2 regions of the Pedobacter sp. AC212 genome follow, and region 2 is predicted to be linked to the other one. Evidence: riboswitches for the same ligand, from Rfam matches in the RefSeq annotation. Region 2 holds a riboswitch; the other holds the start of a gene.
What was found. Region 2 has a riboswitch for cobalamin ahead of ACZZZC_RS05555 (TonB-dependent receptor plug domain-containing protein). Riboswitches for the same ligand answer to the same signal wherever they lie in the genome.
Positions count from the first base shown of each region.

Region 1: linked by a shared signal. The riboswitch ahead of ACZZZC_RS13280 (TonB-dependent receptor plug domain-containing protein) and the one ahead of ACZZZC_RS05555 (TonB-dependent receptor plug domain-containing protein) in region 2 are both predicted to bind cobalamin.

Region 1 covers NZ_OZ409870.1:3,027,448-3,037,589, forward strand. Annotated here, with positions in the region: gene ACZZZC_RS13225 (pyridoxamine 5'-phosphate oxidase family protein) at 10-498, opposite strand; gene ACZZZC_RS13230 (DNA-3-methyladenine glycosylase) at 552-1,157, opposite strand; gene ACZZZC_RS13235 (GAF domain-containing protein) at 1,168-1,647, opposite strand; gene ACZZZC_RS13240 (DUF3291 domain-containing protein) at 1,762-2,463, shown strand; gene ACZZZC_RS13245 (hypothetical protein) at 2,466-2,717, shown strand; gene ACZZZC_RS13250 (Dabb family protein) at 3,054-3,392, opposite strand; gene ACZZZC_RS13255 (YMGG-like glycine zipper-containing protein) at 3,480-3,977, opposite strand; gene ACZZZC_RS13260 (Dph6-related ATP pyrophosphatase) at 4,106-4,831, opposite strand; gene ACZZZC_RS13265 (SIR2 family NAD-dependent protein deacylase) at 4,824-5,507, opposite strand; gene ACZZZC_RS13270 (ABC transporter substrate-binding protein) at 5,602-6,546, opposite strand; gene ACZZZC_RS13275 (DUF6580 family putative transport protein) at 6,681-7,271, opposite strand; gene ACZZZC_RS13280 (TonB-dependent receptor plug domain-containing protein) at 7,367-9,250, opposite strand; cobalamin riboswitch at 9,348-9,535, opposite strand; gene ACZZZC_RS13285 (serine hydrolase) at 9,669-10,142, shown strand, end outside.
Region 2 covers NZ_OZ409870.1:1,258,566-1,268,707, forward strand. Annotated here, with positions in the region: gene ACZZZC_RS05515 (DUF1810 domain-containing protein) at 1-327, opposite strand, end outside; gene ACZZZC_RS05520 (LytR/AlgR family response regulator transcription factor) at 470-868, shown strand; gene ACZZZC_RS05525 (FAD/NAD(P)-binding protein) at 983-2,701, shown strand; gene ACZZZC_RS05530 (DUF4142 domain-containing protein) at 2,746-3,333, opposite strand; gene ACZZZC_RS05535 (DUF1543 domain-containing protein) at 3,412-3,993, opposite strand; gene ACZZZC_RS05540 (hypothetical protein) at 4,067-4,570, opposite strand; gene ACZZZC_RS05545 (RNA polymerase sigma factor) at 4,560-5,003, opposite strand; gene xth (exodeoxyribonuclease III) at 5,197-5,979, shown strand; cobalamin riboswitch at 6,175-6,368, shown strand; gene ACZZZC_RS05555 (TonB-dependent receptor plug domain-containing protein) at 6,466-8,499, shown strand; gene ACZZZC_RS05560 (YncE family protein) at 8,506-9,615, shown strand; gene ACZZZC_RS05565 (PKD domain-containing protein) at 9,637-10,142, shown strand, end outside.

The DNA.
Region 1 (10,142 bases), 1.8 Mb from region 2:
TACTTTAAATTAGAATTTAATGGTGTCGTGCTTACCTAAATCCGGTGTATCTCCCGTTACAGCAGCTTTCAAGATACTAAACAACACTACAATTTTTGAAGATGATGAATCCCAATACTCAGCTTCAGCTGGTGTAACTTTTATAAGAATCAATCTAGGGTCTTCCACTCCGTCTGGAAACCATGCCTTAATAAACGGTGAAAAGTATGCTTCTTTGCGCACCTGATCATCAACCAACTCTGCTTGTCCCTTTACTGTTAGATAAGTGTTTTTGGACGGATCGCTATAAGCCAGTAGCACATTATTTTCCTTTGAAATTTCTTTAGATTTTAATGAATATTCGTTCGTAAAGAACCAAATACTCCCATCATCTTCAATCTTTGCGGTTCCCATTGGTCTGCTACCAAGCTCATCGTTAGCAGAAAAAGTGGTGAACATACAAGTGCGAACACTTTCCGCCATCTCTTTTAATATCGCTATATTTTTTTCGTTTTTCATGATTTTAGATCTTTGAAAGAAAACAGCGGGAAGGATGAAATGTTTGAGTGAAGCTAGATCTTATTTGGTTTGCTCACATATTTATTGCCCTTAACGAAGAATCGTAGTGGCAGTAGAGCATGTTCTTTAGCATACGCAATGCCTACCCTGGGCGTTGTTGCAATTTCATCGTCTTGAAAAGTATTGTGATGATCTTCTATCCAAACATCATCTCCGGTTAAATATTTAGCATTGAAAGAACGGTCAATGCCGAGGGCCTTAGCAGCCGAGCCTGGACCAGAAGATATGGCGGCCTTTGTATACGGCATATTGCGGCGTTCTTCCATAATCTCCTTGTCTATTAAAGGCTCAATTGCCCTGATTAAGATTGCGTGAGGATCGTTAATGTTGGCACTTACTATGTTAAAAAGGTTATGCATGCCATAACATAAATAAACATATGCGATGCCGCCCTTGGAATACATTGTTTCTGTTCGGTTCGTTCTCCTGCCACCATAAGCATGCGAGGCTTTATCTTTGATGCCGAAGTAAGCTTCGGTTTCTACAATCATACCTCCAGAAATATCACCGTTAATATTAGTAAATAAGACTTTACCCAGTAAATCTTTTGCTAATTTAATGACATCTTCACTGAGATAATATTCTGCAGGTAGCTTCAATTTTAATAAACTATTGATTTAACAAAATGGATATAACTTGCTCTAAATAAGATTGGTCTGTTTCATCAAAATGACTTAAAAATTCACTATCAACATCCAGCACACCAATTACCTCATCACCTTGAATTAGTGGTAATACAATTTCTGATTTTGACGCCGAAGCACAAGCAATGTGCCCCGGAAAGTCATCAACGTTAGGTACTATTATGGTTTTATTTTTCTCCCATGATGAACCACATACGCCTTTACCTTTCTTGATTCTGGTGCAGGCCACAGGACCTTGAAATGGGCCTAAAACTAGTTCATCGTTCTTTACCAGGTAAAACCCTACCCAGAACCAATTAAACTGTTCCTTTAATGCAGCCGAAACATTCGCCATGTTCGCCACGAAATCTGTTTCTCCCGTGAGAAGAGCTTCGATTTGAGGAATTAACGATTGATATTGTTCAGCTTTCGTAGCGGTTTTGATGATAGTTAAGTCTTCTGCCATGACCCAAAGTTAACTAGGTTTTTGTTGATTTTTACACAATTAATTGATAATGACAAAAAATTGAATGAAGCACAATCTTAATTTTATTAGTTTTGAAGCACATAAATCTTAAGTATGATTGTTGCCTTAACCATTACCAAATTTAATAGGATTGCAATACCATTCGCATTTTTGGGAATGGCAATTTTAAGAATCCCTTTATGGTTAAACAACAAATGTAAATTTTGGAAATTAATGGGCAGCGGCAAAGATGCACAAGTCGATTTACCCCCAGACTTTAGACATTGGGCAATCTTAACAAACTGGGAAACCCGGGCCGATTGCGACGCCTTTTATAAAAAATCTTTACCGATAAAGTGGTTCCGTTTATTTGGATCAGAAGAGTTTACTATATTACTTAATCCTTTATCTTCACATGGCTTTTGGTCTGGAAAACAACCTTTTGTTGTCAATAAAAATTCGATAAAATCGACTGATAGAATTGCCGTAATTACTCGAGCAGCTATTAAATTCAGTAAGGTTAAAGATTTTAGAAGTAACATCAAAAGAGCAGCAGCGGCAATGAGAAAAGCAGACGGCTTTATCTTATCGGCCGGAGTCGGTGAAAAACCATTCTTAGACCAGGCCACGTTTTCAATTTGGACAGATGCACAGTCCATGAAAAATTATGCTTATAAATCCCACGACCATTCTGACGTAATCAAATTGACTAGAGAGCGGCAATGGTACTCAGAAGAGTTATTTGCCCGATTTGAAATTATCGAAACCATCGGAACGCTTAATGGCTTATCAATTACAACTATAAATAACGTTTAAACATGAGAGTAATCGCAGAACTTCCACATCCGGAATGTAAGATTAGCATTTTTGCCATGAATCAAAAATACATCGTAAAATTTGAACAAGGAACTTTTGAGCAAAGCTATAAAGTTGCAGAGTTAGATTTAAGTGGGGGTGGCGTTAATGATGTATTTGAAATCTTAGACGAAGAGTTTATTGAATCGGTGATAGATCGGTTTAAAGTTATGCGAACTGATTTTACTCTAGCTTATAAAAGGCATCAATTTTAACCCGTAACTACCTGGTCATTAATAGAATAATTATGAATTCAAAATTATATTCTGACTATTCTACCATTTTTAACTATTAAAAAATGCTCAATATAAATTTAGAGTTTAGATAAGTATTTATAATTAATTGGTTACTAATTAATTAAAACACTAAACAGAATAATATTTCGATTGTTTATTTTGCCAAATTAATGGGATATCAGAAATTATAATTAGTATAACTCGATATTATAATCAAAAAGCCTTTATTTGATTACGGTCGATTTAACCTTCATTATGATGCCTGGATGTAGAACTCTCAGAAGATATAAAACAATAGATCACGACTCATACAATTTATGAATTGACAACAGTATCATGAACCACTACCCTATACCAGTTTTTAGAAAATTTCTCAACTGCATCTAAGTGAGTCGCGTCTTCCTGGTAAGCGTTATGATCTTCGATACTATCAAAAGTGACTGTTAATGAATAGGTGAACGAATTGTCCGTCACTGATCTTGCGGGTGTGCTCGCCGCTAATCCATAGTGTAAGCTTTTAATCAATTTGATAGACTTTAAACTCTCGAAAAAATTAGCAAAGTCATTAATTTCTGTTGTTGTCAACTGTGGCTTCAACCAAAACAATACGAAATGTTGAACTTTTTGTTTACTGAGGCTAGTATTTTCTATCATTTGAAAGGGATGCTAAAATTTAAAATTGTATAGGCATAAAAAAAGCGGCTATGATTAGCCGCTTTAAAGTAAATATTATTTTTAAAATTATTGCACTCTACCTGATTTTTTATCTTCGCCTCTGCCGATTAAATAACCGCCACCAGCTCCAACTAAACCACCAATAATAGCACCTCTACCTTTTTTCTTATCTATTAAAGCACCACCAACTGCACCGGCTGCACCACCAATTACCGCACCTTTTGCGCCATCACTCCAGCCTTTTTTCTTAGCTGTTGGTTGTGTACCACCATAAGAACTAGAACTGCTACCACCTGAACTCGCATAAGAACTTGATGATTTAGATGATGCTGCACCAGCTCTTCTAGCTTCTGCTAATTCTGCCTGATGTTTAGCTTCTCTTTCAGCTTCTACTTTAGCTGTTTCGGCTTTTTTAAAACTATCTAAACGTAAACTATCTTTAACTGCTTTTATGGCAAGTTGTTTTTCTGCCTCTTGCTGTTTTAAAGCAGCTTCTTCTTTTGCTTTATTGTTACAAGCAAACATTACTGAACTCAATGCGATTACTACGAATATCTTTTTCATAACTTTTTGTTTATATGAATCTTGTTTTGCTACCTAACCTCACAAAACAGGTTTCATTAGGATGTGTATTTTAGTTAATTACGTGTACTAAAGAAAAAATGATGCCAAAAAGTTTTAATTAATAAAAATTAATTTAATAAATCGACGTACCAGAAGCCGATGGTCGGAGATTTTGATGCTGCATCTTCTTGATCAACATCATCTGTTTTTGGTGCATTATAGGTTCTAAACATCTTATGTCCTAGCTCGAATGGGACTTTCTTTTTAAAAATAGGGCCTTCGAAAGCAAAAGTGTGAAACTCTCCATTTTCGCCACAGGGATCAATGCCTGCTGGTAAATTAGAAATTAAAACTTTGGTAATTATTTCTCCACAAAAAGCCTCTAAATTTTCTTGTGTGCAAACAATGATGGTTTTATAGTTCAAGTTAAGAAAGTCATCAATCAGTTGAGTGGTATCTGTTTTCCATAGCGGAAAAATAGCTTTCAACCCAACTTCCGCTAGTTTTGATTCACGATAGCGGCGAAGATCTTCCAAAAAGATGTCTCCGAAAATGGAATGCGTGATACCTTCTTCCTTGAATTTTGTTAGGTGAGCATGCATCACTTGATCATAGCTTTCCATATCGGGCATTTCACCTAAACGAATTTGATATAGTGGAATGCCAATACTTTCGGCCTGAGCGATAAGCAAAGATTCTCTAACGCCATGCATCGAAATCCGGTTATATTGTTCCGTAACCGTTGTAACGAGGTATTTGATTTCTATTGAAGGATCTTCAAGTGCATAGTGAAGCGCCAAGGTACTGTCTTTCCCTCCGCTCCAATTAAAAATGCAAAGTTTTCTATCATTCATTAATTAAGATTTCCTTTAGTTGAGCAACACCCTGAACAGCATTCGCTTCAATCTTGACTACATTTCTATACCTTTTCACATTAGGTGTTACGGGATCGATAATATATTTGATAGCTTCAGCGGGAACAAAATCGATTAAACCAGCGGCGGGATAAACTGCTAATGAAGTGCCAATCAAGACGAAGATATCTGCCTGCTGACAAATATCAGCGGCAACTTCAATCATAGGCACGGCTTCGCCGAACCATACCACATGCGGACGAAGCTGAGAACCTAATTCGCATAACTGGCCCATTTTTAAGTCAGATCCGTCTATAGAATAAGTAAGATCTTCCCGTAGATCTGATTGTGATTTTGTGATGATGCCGTGAAGATGATGCACTTTACTTGAACCGGCTCGCTCATGTAAGTCATCAATATTTTGTGTAATAATTTCTATATCAAAATCTTGCTCCAGTTCAGCTAAGAGCTGATGCGCTCTGTTGGGTTTTGCTTCGATTACCTGCTTTCTTCGCTCGTTGTAAAATTGCTGCACCAATTCAGGATTACGCTCCCAGGCCTCTGGAGTTGCAACATCATGAACATTATAGCCTTCCCATAAGCCATCAGCATCCCTGAATGTTTTTAATCCACTTTCTGCACTTATTCCTGCACCTGTTAAAACAACTATCTTCATAAGCTAATATTAAAATTATTGGATTGGAATGATTTGGCCGACTGTAGATGCTTTATAACGCTTCTCCTTTGCATGGGAGAATACTCGTTTAAATTTAAAATACCGAAGATTGAAACGTCTTTGACTCGGAAAGATTGATAAATTTCGCTGTAATTGACTCGTCGGCTTTAAAGATCTCCGGGTGAAACATACAGGCCAACGCTTCTATTCCTGCAACCAATGTACCGATGCTGGGTTGGGTAAACATGTCAAAATCTGCAATGTACACCTGATTTTGTTGTACGGCTGCTAAGTCTGTCCAATTGTTTTTTGTTAGAAGTAGATCCATTTCGGCCAAAGTTCTTGTTTTATCAAAACCGCAAGGGGCAATTACCAATACTTCAGGATTGTATTTCACGACTTTATCCCATTGGGTTACAATTGAATCTCCGGCAGGATTGGAAAGCATATCTACCCCACCGGCAGCAGCAATTTGAAAAGGAATCCAATGACCACAGTTGTAGATCGGCTCAATCCATTCCATCAGCATCACTCGTTTTAAAGGCGCTCTATTTGCCCGTAGTTCATCTAAAATAAAGTCGGTTTTCTGTTGAAGATTGGCCAAGTACCTTAAAGCAACTTCTTCCTTCCCTAAAGCCTTTGCTATAGTTATGGCACATTCAAAAACATCCTGAAGGTTATTTGGCGATAAGGGGACGAGTGTCGGTTTTTTAGAAAGCTTCATTACAGCGGTTTCGGTACACACGGTATCAATATTGCAAACCTCACAAATATCTTGTGTGAAAACAACATCGGGAGCAATGCTTTCTAAAAGCTCATCATCAACCCAATACAAACTTTTACCTTGTGCTTTTGAAGCAGAGAAGATACGATCGATTTCGATGCTCGAGTAATTTTTACCTTCTAAAACACATCGCACTACTTTAGGTTGATTTGCCGCTTCTTTCGGACATTCAAAAGTTACCCCGTACAAGTATTCTTGCAAACCCATATCGTAAATCATTTTGGTGGCAGCTGGTAAAAAAGAAACGACTTTCATTGAATGTATGATGTTTTAATTGGGAATGGATGATTTTTGTTTAGCTGGAGCTTATCCAACGAGGAAAATATAAAGTTAAAAAAAATCCTCTTTTGAAACAGATCAAAAGAGGATTTAACAAAAATATTGAGAAATTAAATGCTTTGCTTCTGCATTTTAAGGACCGGATATTTTGATTTCAATATTTCAAAGGCACCAAAAATAAGAGCACCGTAAATTAAAGTTCCTTCTAAAAACCTGATTTCAAACGGTATTGCTTTAACCAGGCAGCTCCAGTATCCAGCTACAGTTTGTGGATATGATGGATTTTGAAACCATACTCCGAAATCGGTTACAATCCAATGAATAAAAACAATTGCTAAGGTAGATGAAAGTAGTGAGACTACATTTATCTTTTTTAACAATACTCTTCCCACCAAAACCATCAAGGCGAAAGCAAGATAGGTCCAATACCATCCTTCATATAAAAAACCATTACTGTATTTACTAAAAATTGTACTGGCTAAGATAAAATCGCTTAAAAACAAGCTCACTAATGGAAAAGCAAAAGCTTTTGCATGATCTTTAAAGTATGCGCCACCAAACAGCGCTACCGCTCCAATAGAAGAAAAGTTTGCAAACTGAAGCTCATCTGAGTTAAACGTTACCAGTAAACGAAACAAAGTAATTACCAAGATGATTAGTAACAGAATGAGGTTACGTGGATTAAATTTCAAATTAGACATATATTAGTATATAGTGATTAGTATAAAGTATTTAGTTAGTAAGACAAGTTGCTTGTGATGTACGAGTTTTTATCACAACACAAAGTTAAATTTTATTAGCGGATATTAAAACTTAGGCCTGTATTAAAATTGAAACCCATTGCATTGTAACCGATGATTTCATTATAGTTTTCATTTAAAATGTTTTTAGCATCGAAAAAGATTTTAAGACGTTTTTTCGCGAACGCATATTCTGCATAAGCATTTAACAACTTGTAGCTTGGCAATGTTTCTACAACATAGTCCGTAAAATTACCATCCGTACGTGAACCAAAATACCTCAAATTGGCATTAATGAATAAATTATCAGTTGCCTGAATACCTGTTGTAATGCCAAAAGCATGTTTAGGTCTTCTAAAAAGAAAATCTTCCACTTTATTATTTACACTGTTATACTCGTTTCCATCAGTAAAAGCATAATAACCATTAAGGGTAAATTTCCATATTTTAACTGCTGGCTCGATTTCAAAACCTCTTACTTTTTGACTTTCCTGATTAATGTACCCAACTGCAAAATCGTAAATGATCGCATCTGTTAAATCGCGTTTGAAAGCCGCTCCACGTAGCGAGAATTTATCATCAGCTAAACTCAGATTAAAACCAGCTTCATAGTTCTGAGACTTTTCTGGTTTCAGGTTTAAATTTGATCCATATTGCCCGAACAGCATATTAAGTGTTGGAATTTTAAAAGCTGTTGAAACTGTACCGAATAGTTTTAGTTCTTTAATTATATTAATACTCGGTGTAATGGTGTAAGTGTAGTTTTCACCATATTGCTCGTGTTTGTTATAACGACCGCCAACTTCTAAATTGAAGATACTTAAATCATGCAAAAAGAGTGAGCCGTAAGCGGCAAAAATATTACTCTCCGGTTTGTTGCCTGCCGAGGAAAGTTTCATCACCCTGTTATCAATGCCTACCAATAAATCGAGTTTATCTCCAAGCTTTTGGTTATAAAATAAATCAAGCAAACTTATTCTTCCAGCACCAACACTTTCATATGGAAAACCGTCAAAACTACTTAAGGTATTGTTCGAAGTGCTTTGGTAACTATAATTTAAATTGATCTTGCCCGTTCCAAACTCGTATTTGGAATTTACACCCCCGCTAAAATTTTTCAGCAGTGAATGGTTGGCTGCGATACCATCAGTAAAAGCAGCCTCATCAATTTTGTAATTGCCTTCAAAATATCTGATAAAAGGATTAACAGAAAAATGTTGATCCAATTTTATTCCGAAGTTTGCATTTACCCCATCTGTTTTAAAGCCGTCTTTATCAAACGCTGTGTTATTACCCACTGCGTTTGCTGCTTCAGATATCCCATCCGTTTTGTGGTGGGTGTAGTTTATATTATAGGTAAAAGCATCAAGGCTGCCATTTAAGCCAATTGTACCTTTATAAGTTTCGTAACTGCCTGCACTGGCTACACCGTATATTGTATTGCCTTTTGGGCCGCCTTTTTTGGTAATGATATTGATTACCCCAGCAATGGCATCAGAGCCGTAAATGGTAGACTGGCCGCCTCGTAGAATTTCAATGTGATCGATTTGATCGATAGCAAAAAGGCGAAGATCGAAAGCACCACCGTTTCCAGAGGGATCATTTTGAACGATTCCATCAATTAATACGACAGCGTAAGCACTTCCCGCTCCGCGAAAAAAAACTGATTTGTTAGCGCCAGGATTACTTCCTGAACCAGCTACAATAATACCGGCTTGTTCGCTAATCAATTCTGGAAGAGATTTGCCCTGACTGCGATCCAATACTTCCCTACTGATGATACTAACCACTTTACCTGTTTGTGATTGTTTTTGATCATTCTTGGTGGCAGAAATTACCACATCTTTCAGTTTCAAGGTATCCTGTGCCTTAACTGATTCACCAATTACGATTTGCCCCAAACCTAAGCCTGCGGCAATCAAAATTTTTGTTTTGTTCATTTGATTGTGAGTTTTGCCCACAGCCAGCAGATAGAAAAGGAAATGAAAATACGAAAACGCTAAGTACTTCAATCCAAGCTTCAATCCCCGAAAGCTATGAAATTATATGCTAAAGGCAGGTCTTCTGACTTACTCCCGATTTTTAGCCTTCCCATTCCATGATTAGAAAAGTGGCGTAGAATTAAAAATCATTATAGAGCTTACAGCTGCGGGACAGTTTTGGATTTACACCAAATTCCCTTTTAATTCTGTGGCAACACAAAAACCAAAAGCGGCGCAAAGCTAACAAAATTAAACAAGTTGTAAAATGGATGATGGAGAAAGCATTTCTTCAATCAAAAGTTTAACTTTAAATATCAAAGCCAAAATAATGAGAATCCTACTTTTGATCACCCTTTTAATAAACTATTCTGTCGTTATGGCTCAAAAAACTGATACTATTATGCTTAAAAAGTTAATGGAATCAAAGCCAGAATTATTTGGTTCTGTTCTTAACCATCCAGATAAAAACCAGGTTCAAATTTTATACACCCAGATTACCCGTGACATTAAAAACAAACCAAGTTTTAAAAGCTACAGTTTTAATTTAGATCCACACCATTATTTCTATCCTGCAAGCACCGTAAAACTTGCGGCTGTTATTTTTGCTTTGGAAAAAGTGAACCGATTAAAAAGCACAGGCTTAACCGTGAAAAGCATTATGATAACCGATAGCGCTTTTCGGGGACAAACTAAAGTTGAAAAAGACGGCAGTGCGAAAAATGGACTTCCGACCCTTGAGCATTATATTAAAAAGATTTTGCTTACCAGTGATAATGATGCTTTCAATAGGTTGTTTGAGTTTATCGGGCGTGCTGAAATTAATGATAAATTTAAAAAGTATGGTTTTAAT
Region 2 (10,142 bases):
TATCAAAGAAAATAATGTCATCGATGAGTGAAATTTCAAATCATCAGGAGATCCAAAAATTTCATGGGCAGTTTTGTTTTTATGTTTGATCACTTCCGCTGTAATTTCTATTAATCTTTTTCCTAATATTGGATGCTCCAAAAAATCTTGCGCTTCTTTTAAATCGCGTAGCGAATAAAATTTAGCGGTTTCACTGTGACCTAGCCCGATAATCTGAGGAAATATATACCACATCCAATGACTGGTTTTCTTTCCTTTTTTTATTTCTGAAAGCGCTAATTTATAGTCTTTTTCCTGTGCCGAAAGAAATCTTTTTAATCGTTCCATAGCTCATTATCTCTTTTTATAACGCTAATTGATCAAGAAGGTTTTCGATGATAAAGGAGTAAAAACATCGATGTAGTCAAAAAACTACAGGTTGTAACGCAATATTTGGCTTATGGTTTGCTCCTATCGTAAAAAAATCTAAATGGACTACTCAAAAAATACTTTATATAAATGTGTAATCGTTGATGATGATCAACTCAGCATAGATGTTCTCGCCAACTTCCTAGATCAAATACCAGGGCTGCATGTAACCGAAACTTATACCGAACCAGCTGAAGCTATTATTAACATTAAAGATGAAGATAAGATCGACTTTTTATTTTTAGATATTAAAATGGATATCAGTGGTTTGGATGTTGCAAAGGTGCTTCGCGATAAAGTGAGGTTTATATTTTTTGTAACCTCGTACGATCAATACGCTTTAGAGGCCTTTGGGGCTAACGGAGACATGTTTCTAGTGAAGCCGGTGGTATTTTCTAAACTTCAGGCTGCAATTAATGAGGTTTTACATCGAGAAAACCGTCAAAAGGTGATGCGCTAATCGAGCTGGTTTTTAACATTGCATCAAAACAATTTTCGCTTTTAATGATTGTAAGAAAGGTTTCTTTATAATTCAAAGAAATTTTTTAATTATATCGCCTTTTTACATTATTAAATGAGCCTAAAAACTACTAAAAAAAGAATTGCTATACTTGGTGGAGGCCCCAGTGGCCTTTTTATGTATAAAAGACTTATTGAGTCTGAACTAAAAAATCTGGAGATAGAAATTTTTGAACGGAAAGCACATCTTGGCTCCGGTATGCCTTACAGTAGTGAAGGTGCAGAAGTAGAACATATTACAAATGTATCTGATAATGAAATACCCATTATTTTCAATTCTATTGAAGATTGGGTTAAAATTGCCCCAAAAAGTATTTTAAAAAAGTTCGACATTGATTCTGAAAAATTTAATGAATACAAGGTTTTGCCTCGATTGTTTTTTGGAGAATACCTTTCTGCACAATTCGATTTGCTGATGGAACAAGCAGAAAAAAAATCCATTATTACAAAAGTTCATTTAAACACCACGATAACGGATGTTCTGGATGATAAAGGCACAAAAAAAGTTACGGTAAAAGTAGATGGAAAAGAGGATGGGATTTTTGATGAAATTATTATTTGTACCGGCCACAATTGGCCCAAAAAACATGAAGGGAAAATCCCGAACTATTTCGATTCGCCATACCCACCAAAAAAGTTGGCTTTACGTTGTAACCACTCTATAGCACTTAAAGGATCATCTCTTACCGCGGTTGACGCTATACGAACACTTGCCCGTAGCAACGGTACGTTTACACAGAATGACGATGGGACCTATCTTTTCAAATTAGATGCTAATAGCAGTAAATTTAAAATTATCATGCACTCCAGAAATGGCCTTTTACCAGCCATTAGGTTTCATTTGGAGGATAGCCATTTAGGAAAAGATAATACGCTCACCAAAAAGCAGGTACAAGATCATATCAAGAAAAATGGAGGTTTTATATCCCTGGATTTTGTTTTTGACCGAAACTTTAAACAACAGTTTAAAAAGAAAGAGCCGAAGTTTTACGAACGGATAAAAGATATGGATCTTGAAACATTCGTAGAGGCCATGATGGATTATCGGGAGAAATTGCCGCCATTCGATTTGTTTAAGAAAGAATATGCGGAAGCAGAAAAGTCGATCGAAAAAAGAGAATCAATTTATTGGAAAGAGGTTTTGGCAGTTCTGAGCTTTGCCATGAATTACCCTGCAAAATATCTTCCTGCTGAAGATATGCAAAGGCTTCAAAAAGTATTAATGCCACTCATTTCAATTGTAATTGCATTTGTTCCTCAAAGTTCTTGTCGCGATTTAATGGCGCTCCACGATGCCGGGGTGCTCGATATTGTATCTGTTGGCGAAGATAGCAGGGTAGAGCCAAATCCTAAAGGAGGTGCTACTTACCACTATGAAGACGAAAATGGGAAGCCAATTGCCGAGCATTATAAAATGTTTATCGATTGTGTAGGGCAGCCTCATTTATCTTTTGAAGATTTCCCTTTTCAAGGTTTAATTGATGGGGGCATTGTTAGCCCTGCAAAATTGAACTTTAAGGATATTAAAAAAGGAAGTGAAGCGTACAAAAAAGGGAATAAATTAGTAGAGAAAACTGAGAATGGGCATTTCTCTCTCCGTGTTCCAGGGATTACCATTAACGATTATTTTCAGGTAGTGGATGAAGACGGTACTGCCAGTGAACGTGTTTATATTTTAGCCGTTCCCTACATAGGTGGGTATAATCCTGATTATTCGGGGATTGACTTCTGCGAGGCGGCATCCGAACAGGTAATGAAAAAACTAAGTGCATAAAAAAATCGAGGCGTCTGCCTCGATTTTTTTATTGGGATGGAAATTTATTTCATTCCATCTTTAATTTTATTGATCATAGTTAAATGCGTTTGTACTACCGGAGCCGTTTTGGTAGCAAAAGCTTTAAGTTCTGCATCAGCGCCATCTTTCGATTCATCTTCCATCAATTTTAAAGTCGATTTATGTCCATCAACCATGGCATCAACATAAGCTTTATCAAAATCAGATCCTGACTTTTTACTTAAATCGTCCATTTTCTTTTTGTGGTCATCATCAACAGTCGATGGTAAAGTGATATTTTTAGCAGCTGCAATTTCCATTAATTCGGTATTTGCTTTTCCGTGATCATTTACCATCATGGTAGCAAACTCTTTTACCTGTGCATTGCTGCTTTTTTGTAGGGCAAGTTTGCCCATTTCAACTTCTGCCATTCCGCCTACTGCTGCCTGTGTTGCAAATTTTGCATCTTCATTGTCAACTGATATGCCACCAGTTGCAGCCGTGTTGCTTGTGGTATCTTTACTCATGTTTAAGCTATCAGCTGTTTCTTTGGCGTCTTTATTTCCACCGCCACATGCTTGAAATGCTAAGGCCGAAACGGAAACGGCCATCAAATAAACTAACTTTTTCATATTATTGGTTTTTGTTGTAAACTAATAACATGTTTTTTTTAGAAAGGTTTAGCTTAGATATTTAAGGAGTACGTATTTCTAGATTTTATCGAGTTTAAAATAACCTAAATGAATCTCATCATCAGGAAGGGTAGCGTTTGGTGTAATCTTAATATGGTATTTTTCTTTATGCTGCGGACTTAGTATATCCTCAACCCTGTAAATGTCATCAATGTCGATACCATATTTTTCATCAATATGGGAGTTGGCGCCTTTAACTGAATTAGTCTTAAAAAAAACAGTTTTCTTTGCGTCCTGAATGGCCGAGGCCCGATCATCTTTTACGCCAAGAACGATATAATGTTGTTCTTCTAACTTCCCGGATTGATAACCACCGAGGTTGATAAAAAATAGTTTATGGGGAGCGGATGAATGGTCAGCCGTTCGAGGCTTAACTTCAATTCGAAAACCATCAACCTGGTTTACCTCACGCCAGCCATCGATATGAATACTATTGCCAGCCTCAGGCCAAAATGCTTTAATTTCTGGCACCAATTCTTTTAATGAGTTGGCAATGCCGAAGAAATAATCGTGTTGCTCCACATTTCTTTTGGGCGCCTTTGAGCCCAACAGTAACATATATAACTTGGGATTTCCGTTTTCTGATGACTGATTGTTCATATTGCTAAATTATATTAACTATAACCAGCAAACCCTGTTATCGTTTTAGGAAATAATATTTTATCACTATAGATTACTTAACAGTTTTGATTTGGTTAATCTCTAATTTCAAATCTTTAATCTGTTCTTGTGCCTGTCTGTTTTCGAGATAAAAGTAGATCGCGAATCCTAAAAATATCTTGCCCAAAACAAAAACAGCCGCAAAAACCCATCTCCAGGCTTTGCTGATGCGCATTTGGTTCGATTCGGACTCAACTTCTATATAGCGGTCTTGTTTTACTTTTTCTTGTTCCGCATGCTTAAACTTGCTTTCAGTTTCAGTGTATAGCTTTAAATTTTGCTCACGAAGTATAATCTCATTTACTTCTTGTTCGATTTTGGATAATGCATTGGCTGGAGGCGGAACAGCCATACTTTGCGCAAGGATTTCCATATCCATTTCTAACTTTGTTAACGCTTCGGCAAATTCTGGAAACTGTTTTTTTGCCCGCAAAACTTGCTGAATTTCATCGTCGGTGGCCACTCCCATAACATAGGTTTCCATTAGGCCGCTATCTATCAGTTGTTTAATTTCCACGAGCTTTCCTGATTTTATCTATTGATGATTTCAACTGGGTACGCAATATATTTTCACTCTTATTTAATAAATCTACAAGTTGATTGATAGATTTTCCTTGATAATAAACCATTTGGAAAATATATTGCTCCTCCTCATCCAGCAGATTTAAATACTCATTATTCGTGTGATTACCGCTTAGTTTTTCATTATTTATAGAAGAAAATTCGGGCAATTTAAATCTTGCAAATTGCCTTAACTGCAACCAGGAAGTAGGCTGGCCATTTGTTTCCAATACAAATGCAGAGATAATTTTAACTAAAATTTCTTCTGATTTAAGATGATCTTGAACCGTACCTCTTATAAAACCTAAAAGCATTCCAGCATACTTATCATATAACTGATGAATATCCTTCTGGTTACCTTTTGGGATGTTTATTGCAACTTCAGACATTTACTAACGGGAGTGATTAAATATAATTGCAAGATAAGCGCAAAAATTACAAATGCTTTCAATTAATGAAAAATTAATCAGTTTTTCGTGATTTTTAGATGTTTTAAAGTTAAAGCGAGTTGAATTTTAATTCCATTTTAACTTGTAGGGAAAAATTTGTTCATTAATTTAGCCTCATCAATTTTTTATAGCGATGAGAATAGCAACCTACAATGTAAACGGCGTAAATGGGCGCTTACCAGTTTTATTAAAGTGGCTCGAAGAAACGAAGCCTGATGTAGTTTGTTTACAGGAATTAAAAGCGCCTGATGAGAAATTTCCCGAAAAGGCTATTCTCGAAGCCGGCTACAACGCTATCTGGCATGGACAAAAAAGCTGGAATGGGGTGGCTATTTTATCTCGTGGACATGAAATAAAGGAACTTAAACGCGGTTTGCCTGGTGATCCTGAAGATTTACACAGTAGATATATTGAAGCCATGATCAATGGGGTTGTGGTGGGTTGCTTGTATTTGCCAAATGGAAATCCTGCGCCTGGGCCAAAATTGGAATATAAATTGGCTTGGTTTGAACGGTTAACACTCCATGCAGCGAAACTTTTAGAATTTAATTTACCCGTAGTGCTTGCAGGAGATTACAATGTGATGCCGACTGAATTGGACGTTTATAAACCGGAACGATGGGTTGACGATGCGCTTTTCAGGCCGGAAGTGCGTGAAGCTTTCCATAACCTGGTAGCACAGGGTTGGACAGATGCCATTAGAAAGCTGTATCCCGAAGAAGTGATTTATACCTTTTTCGATTATTTCAGAAATGCCTACGGCCGTAACGCCGGTTTACGCATTGATCATTTTCTTCTGAGCCCACAATTAGAAAGTAAACTTTTAAGCGCTGGAGTAGATAAGCATGTTCGGGGCTGGGAAAAAACAAGCGATCATTGCCCGGTATGGATCGAAATTAGTAACGTAGAACAATAAGCATCAGCAAAATAGCTTTGCAAATTTTTAAGCTTTTTAAAATTGATTAATTAAGAAAGTTTAAAAGCTCAAATTTATGCTAGCCTCAAATGCTAGTGCCTCGAGTAGGTGAGTTTCCACAACCGCAAGAAATTTTTGCTTTCTGAGAAATTTCAACAGCGGCTAAACTTTTCTAAAATCTTTTCAAAATTTGGCTACCTTTGCCATGCTTTTGGTTTCCGGTTAACACCCGGAATTAAAAGGGAATTTGGTGTAAATCCAAAACTGTCCCGCAGCTGTAAGCTCCATTAACGGATTTTCTATTCTTTAAGCCACTGCCCCGATTTCGAGGTGGGAAGGCAAGAAAACCGGGAGTAAGTCAGAAGACCTGCCTCTTGCAATATTTCATAGCTTTCGGGGATTGAAGCTAGAGATGAGGTACTTTCGGTATTCCGTATTTTCATTTCTTGTAATTCTGTTTGCTGTGGGGATTAAACTCACAACAAAATGTTTAGGTTTTTACATGCCTTTAATGGCATAAAATATTATCTGTTCCTATCGTTCATTTTCTGGACAGGCATTCTTATGCCTCAATCTGCCCTTGCCCAAACTGACTCATTGAAGGCAAATAATTTAAAAGAAGTCGAGATTCGGCATCAGCGAAAATTATTACAAAACATTTCGCCAACACCCTTGCAAATATTAAGCGGAACGGCATTAAAAAAATTAAATGCGCTCTCTGTTGCTGATGCCATCAGATACTTTTCTGGAGTACAGTTAAAAGATTACGGGGGCATTGGTGGCTTAAAAACCATTAACGTTCGCAGCATGGGTAGCAACCATACTGCAGTTTTTTATGATGGGATACAATTGGGAAATGCACAAAACGGGCAGGTAGATTTGGGTAAATATTCTTTGGATAACCTCGAAGAAATTTCACTTTATAGCGGTCAGAAAAGTGAACTACTGATGCCAGCAAAAGCATTTGCATCTGCCAGTTCGCTTTATTTAAAAACGCAAAGCCCTGTATTCGATCTTGGCCAGCGCCGAAGTTTAAAGTTAAGTTTAAAGGGCGGCTCCTTTGGCTTGTTCGATCCATCGGCTATTTTTCATCAACGTTTCACTGACCGTTTATCGCTAAGCCTAAACGCAGAATTGATTCATGCGGATGGAAAATACAAATATTGGTACACCAACAGTGTTTATGACACCACAGTAGTAAGGCATAATGGTGATATTTTTGCTAAAAGATTTGAAGCAGCGCTGTTTGGCAATACCGCCGATAGCAGTAAATGGCAACTGAGGATTTATAATTACGATAGCGAGAGGGGTTTGCCCGGCGCTATTGTGGCAAACAAGTTTGATTTTAGCCAGCGTCAATGGGATGATAATTTCTTTGTTCAATCTTCCTATCAAAGCAAAACAGATCAAAGGTATCAATTCTTGGCAAATGCAAAATACGCTTACGATTTTATCCGATATCTCGATCCGGAAAGGGTTTCACTCTTTGGCGCTTTAGACAATCGTTATGCCCAGCAAGAAATATATTTATCGTTAGCCAATCAATATCGGATTCTTAAATGTTGGGATATTTCCTTATCAACCGATTACAGTTATCAGCAATTAGATGCCAATCTGGAAAACTTTGCCTATCCTAAAAGGCAGACTGCTTTAATTGCTCTTGCTTCAAAATTTAACTGGCAACGCCTGAGTATCCAAGGTAACGTGTTGGCAACGTTGGTTAATGATCAGGTGAAAACCAATTCCTCAGCTCGCGATAAAACAGAATATACACCGACAATGATGGCCTCGTGGCAGCCTTTTAAATATAACGATTTCCGATTAAGGGCTTTTTACAAATCCATTTTTAGGATGCCAACCTTTAACGATTTGTACTACACGCTGATTGGGAACAGTAATTTAAGTCCAGAATATACCAAGCAATACGATTTAGGTTTCACTTATTCCAAATTCTTTGAGGCCGTAAAGCTCACTCAAATTTCTATCCAAACAGATATTTATTACAACACCGTACGCGATAAAATCATTGCCATTCCTACGCTCAGTCCCTTCAGGTGGAGCATGGTTAACCTGGGTAAAGTAGAAATCAAAGGTTTGGAAACCAACATCCAAAGCAACTGGAATTTTAATGGTTTTAATTTGAACACAAAATTCAATTATACCTATGAAAAGGCCATCGATATTACGCAGAATAGTACCGTTTTTGGTCAGCAGATTCCGTACATCCCATTGAATAGCGGCGCTTTAATGCTGGGCTTAGACTATCAAAATATCAGCTTCAATTATAGTTATATCTACACCGGCGAACGTTATAGCCAGAAGGCAAACATCCCTGTAAACTACGTAGAGCCATGGTACACACATGATTTGATTGTCAGGTTTGCCTTCAATTACGCAAAAGTAAATTATAGTATTGCTGCAGAAGTAAATAATGTATTTAATCAATACTACGATGTGGTACTCAATTATCCAATGCCTGGAAGAAATTTCAGGATCACACTTATCACCAAATTTAATTAACCTAAAATGAAAAAATCGCTATCAATTAAAGTATTAACTGCACTTTGCTTCACTACAATTTTGTGGTCTTGCCGGAAAGATAAAGGCGTTACTCCTGAAGAACAAACTCAACTTCCTGGCCAGGGAATTACAGCTGTAAATGGACTATATGTTTTAAACGAAGGAAATTGGGGTTCGAATAAAGCCTCCATAGATTATTATGATTATGCTACCGGTGTTTATAGAAAAAATATTTACGGACAAGCAAACCCATCTGCTACATTAGGTTTGGGCGATGTAGGGAATGATATCAAAATTTATGGTTCTAAGCTTTATGTAATTGTAAATGGATCTGGAAAATTGGAAATCCTTGATGTTAAAACAGCAAAAAAACTAGCTCAAGTAGATATTTCGAACTGTAGATACCTTACATTTTATAAAAACAAAGCATACGTAACCGCTTACGAGGGTTTTGTTGCAGTTGTAGATACGGCAACTTATAAATTGGATGCTAAAATCACAGTAGGCCGTGAGCCAGAAGAAATGGCCGTTGTTGGCGATAGACTTTATGTAGCCAATTCTGGAGGTTATACCAGCAGCAATTACGAGCGAACCTTATCTGTCGTTGATCTGGCAACCAATAAAGAAATTAAGCGCATTGATGTTGCCATCAACCTTCACCGTGTAAAAGCAGATCAATATGGTGATTTATATGTTACTTCCAGAGGAAATTATGGTGATATAAAATCGAATTTGTATGTGGTTGATACGAAGACGGAAGCGGTAAAAAAGAAGTTCGATATTGAAGCAAGCAATTTCGCAATTGATAAAGATTTTACTTACATCATTAGCACCGCCTGGAGCAATGCAACCATGTCTAATGTAATTTCTTATTCAAAAATCAATGTGAAAGATGAAACCATTATTCCAGGCGGCTTCATTAGTGATGGCACTGATAAAGAAATTGTAATGCCTTATGGAATCGCGGTTGACCCCATCTCATCTGGCGTTTACATCACCGATGCAAAGGATTATGTTACGCCAGGAACTTTATATTCCATCGATAATAATGGTAAAAAGAAGTTTTCGGTATCCACAGGAGATATTCCTGCTCACCTGGTTTTCTACACTAAATAATTTAACAATCAATATATAATAATGAAAATTAACAATTACCTAGTTGCAGTATTACTGGTTGCAACCCTATTTTTCGGTTGCAAAAAAGATGCAGAAACTGCTCCTGATGGAAAAATGGGGATCACTGAAAATTCCCTCACTGGAAAAGTGAATGCGAAAACGGAATTATATGCAGTTTCAAATGACGGCAGAGGCTTCCAGCACGAATGGAAATTGGATGGAAAAGTAGTAAGTACCGCGTATAATTTCGCTTTTATTCCCACTACTTCTGGTACATATATTATCGAATACAAAGGCTATAATGGGGCAGGCAGTTTTTCGCATACTTATACCATTAATGTTCCTGTACCTGTAATTGCAGTAACACCAACCAGTAGCAAATTTATCAGTAAAGTTTTCGAGTATGCGCCAGCACCTGGTCAGCACATTAACAATGCAAGTTTAGGCTCGCCAGAACAAGCACAAAAATTGATTGGGAGTACAAACAACATGGTTTCTTTGGGTGGTTTTGGCGGTTACATTGTTTT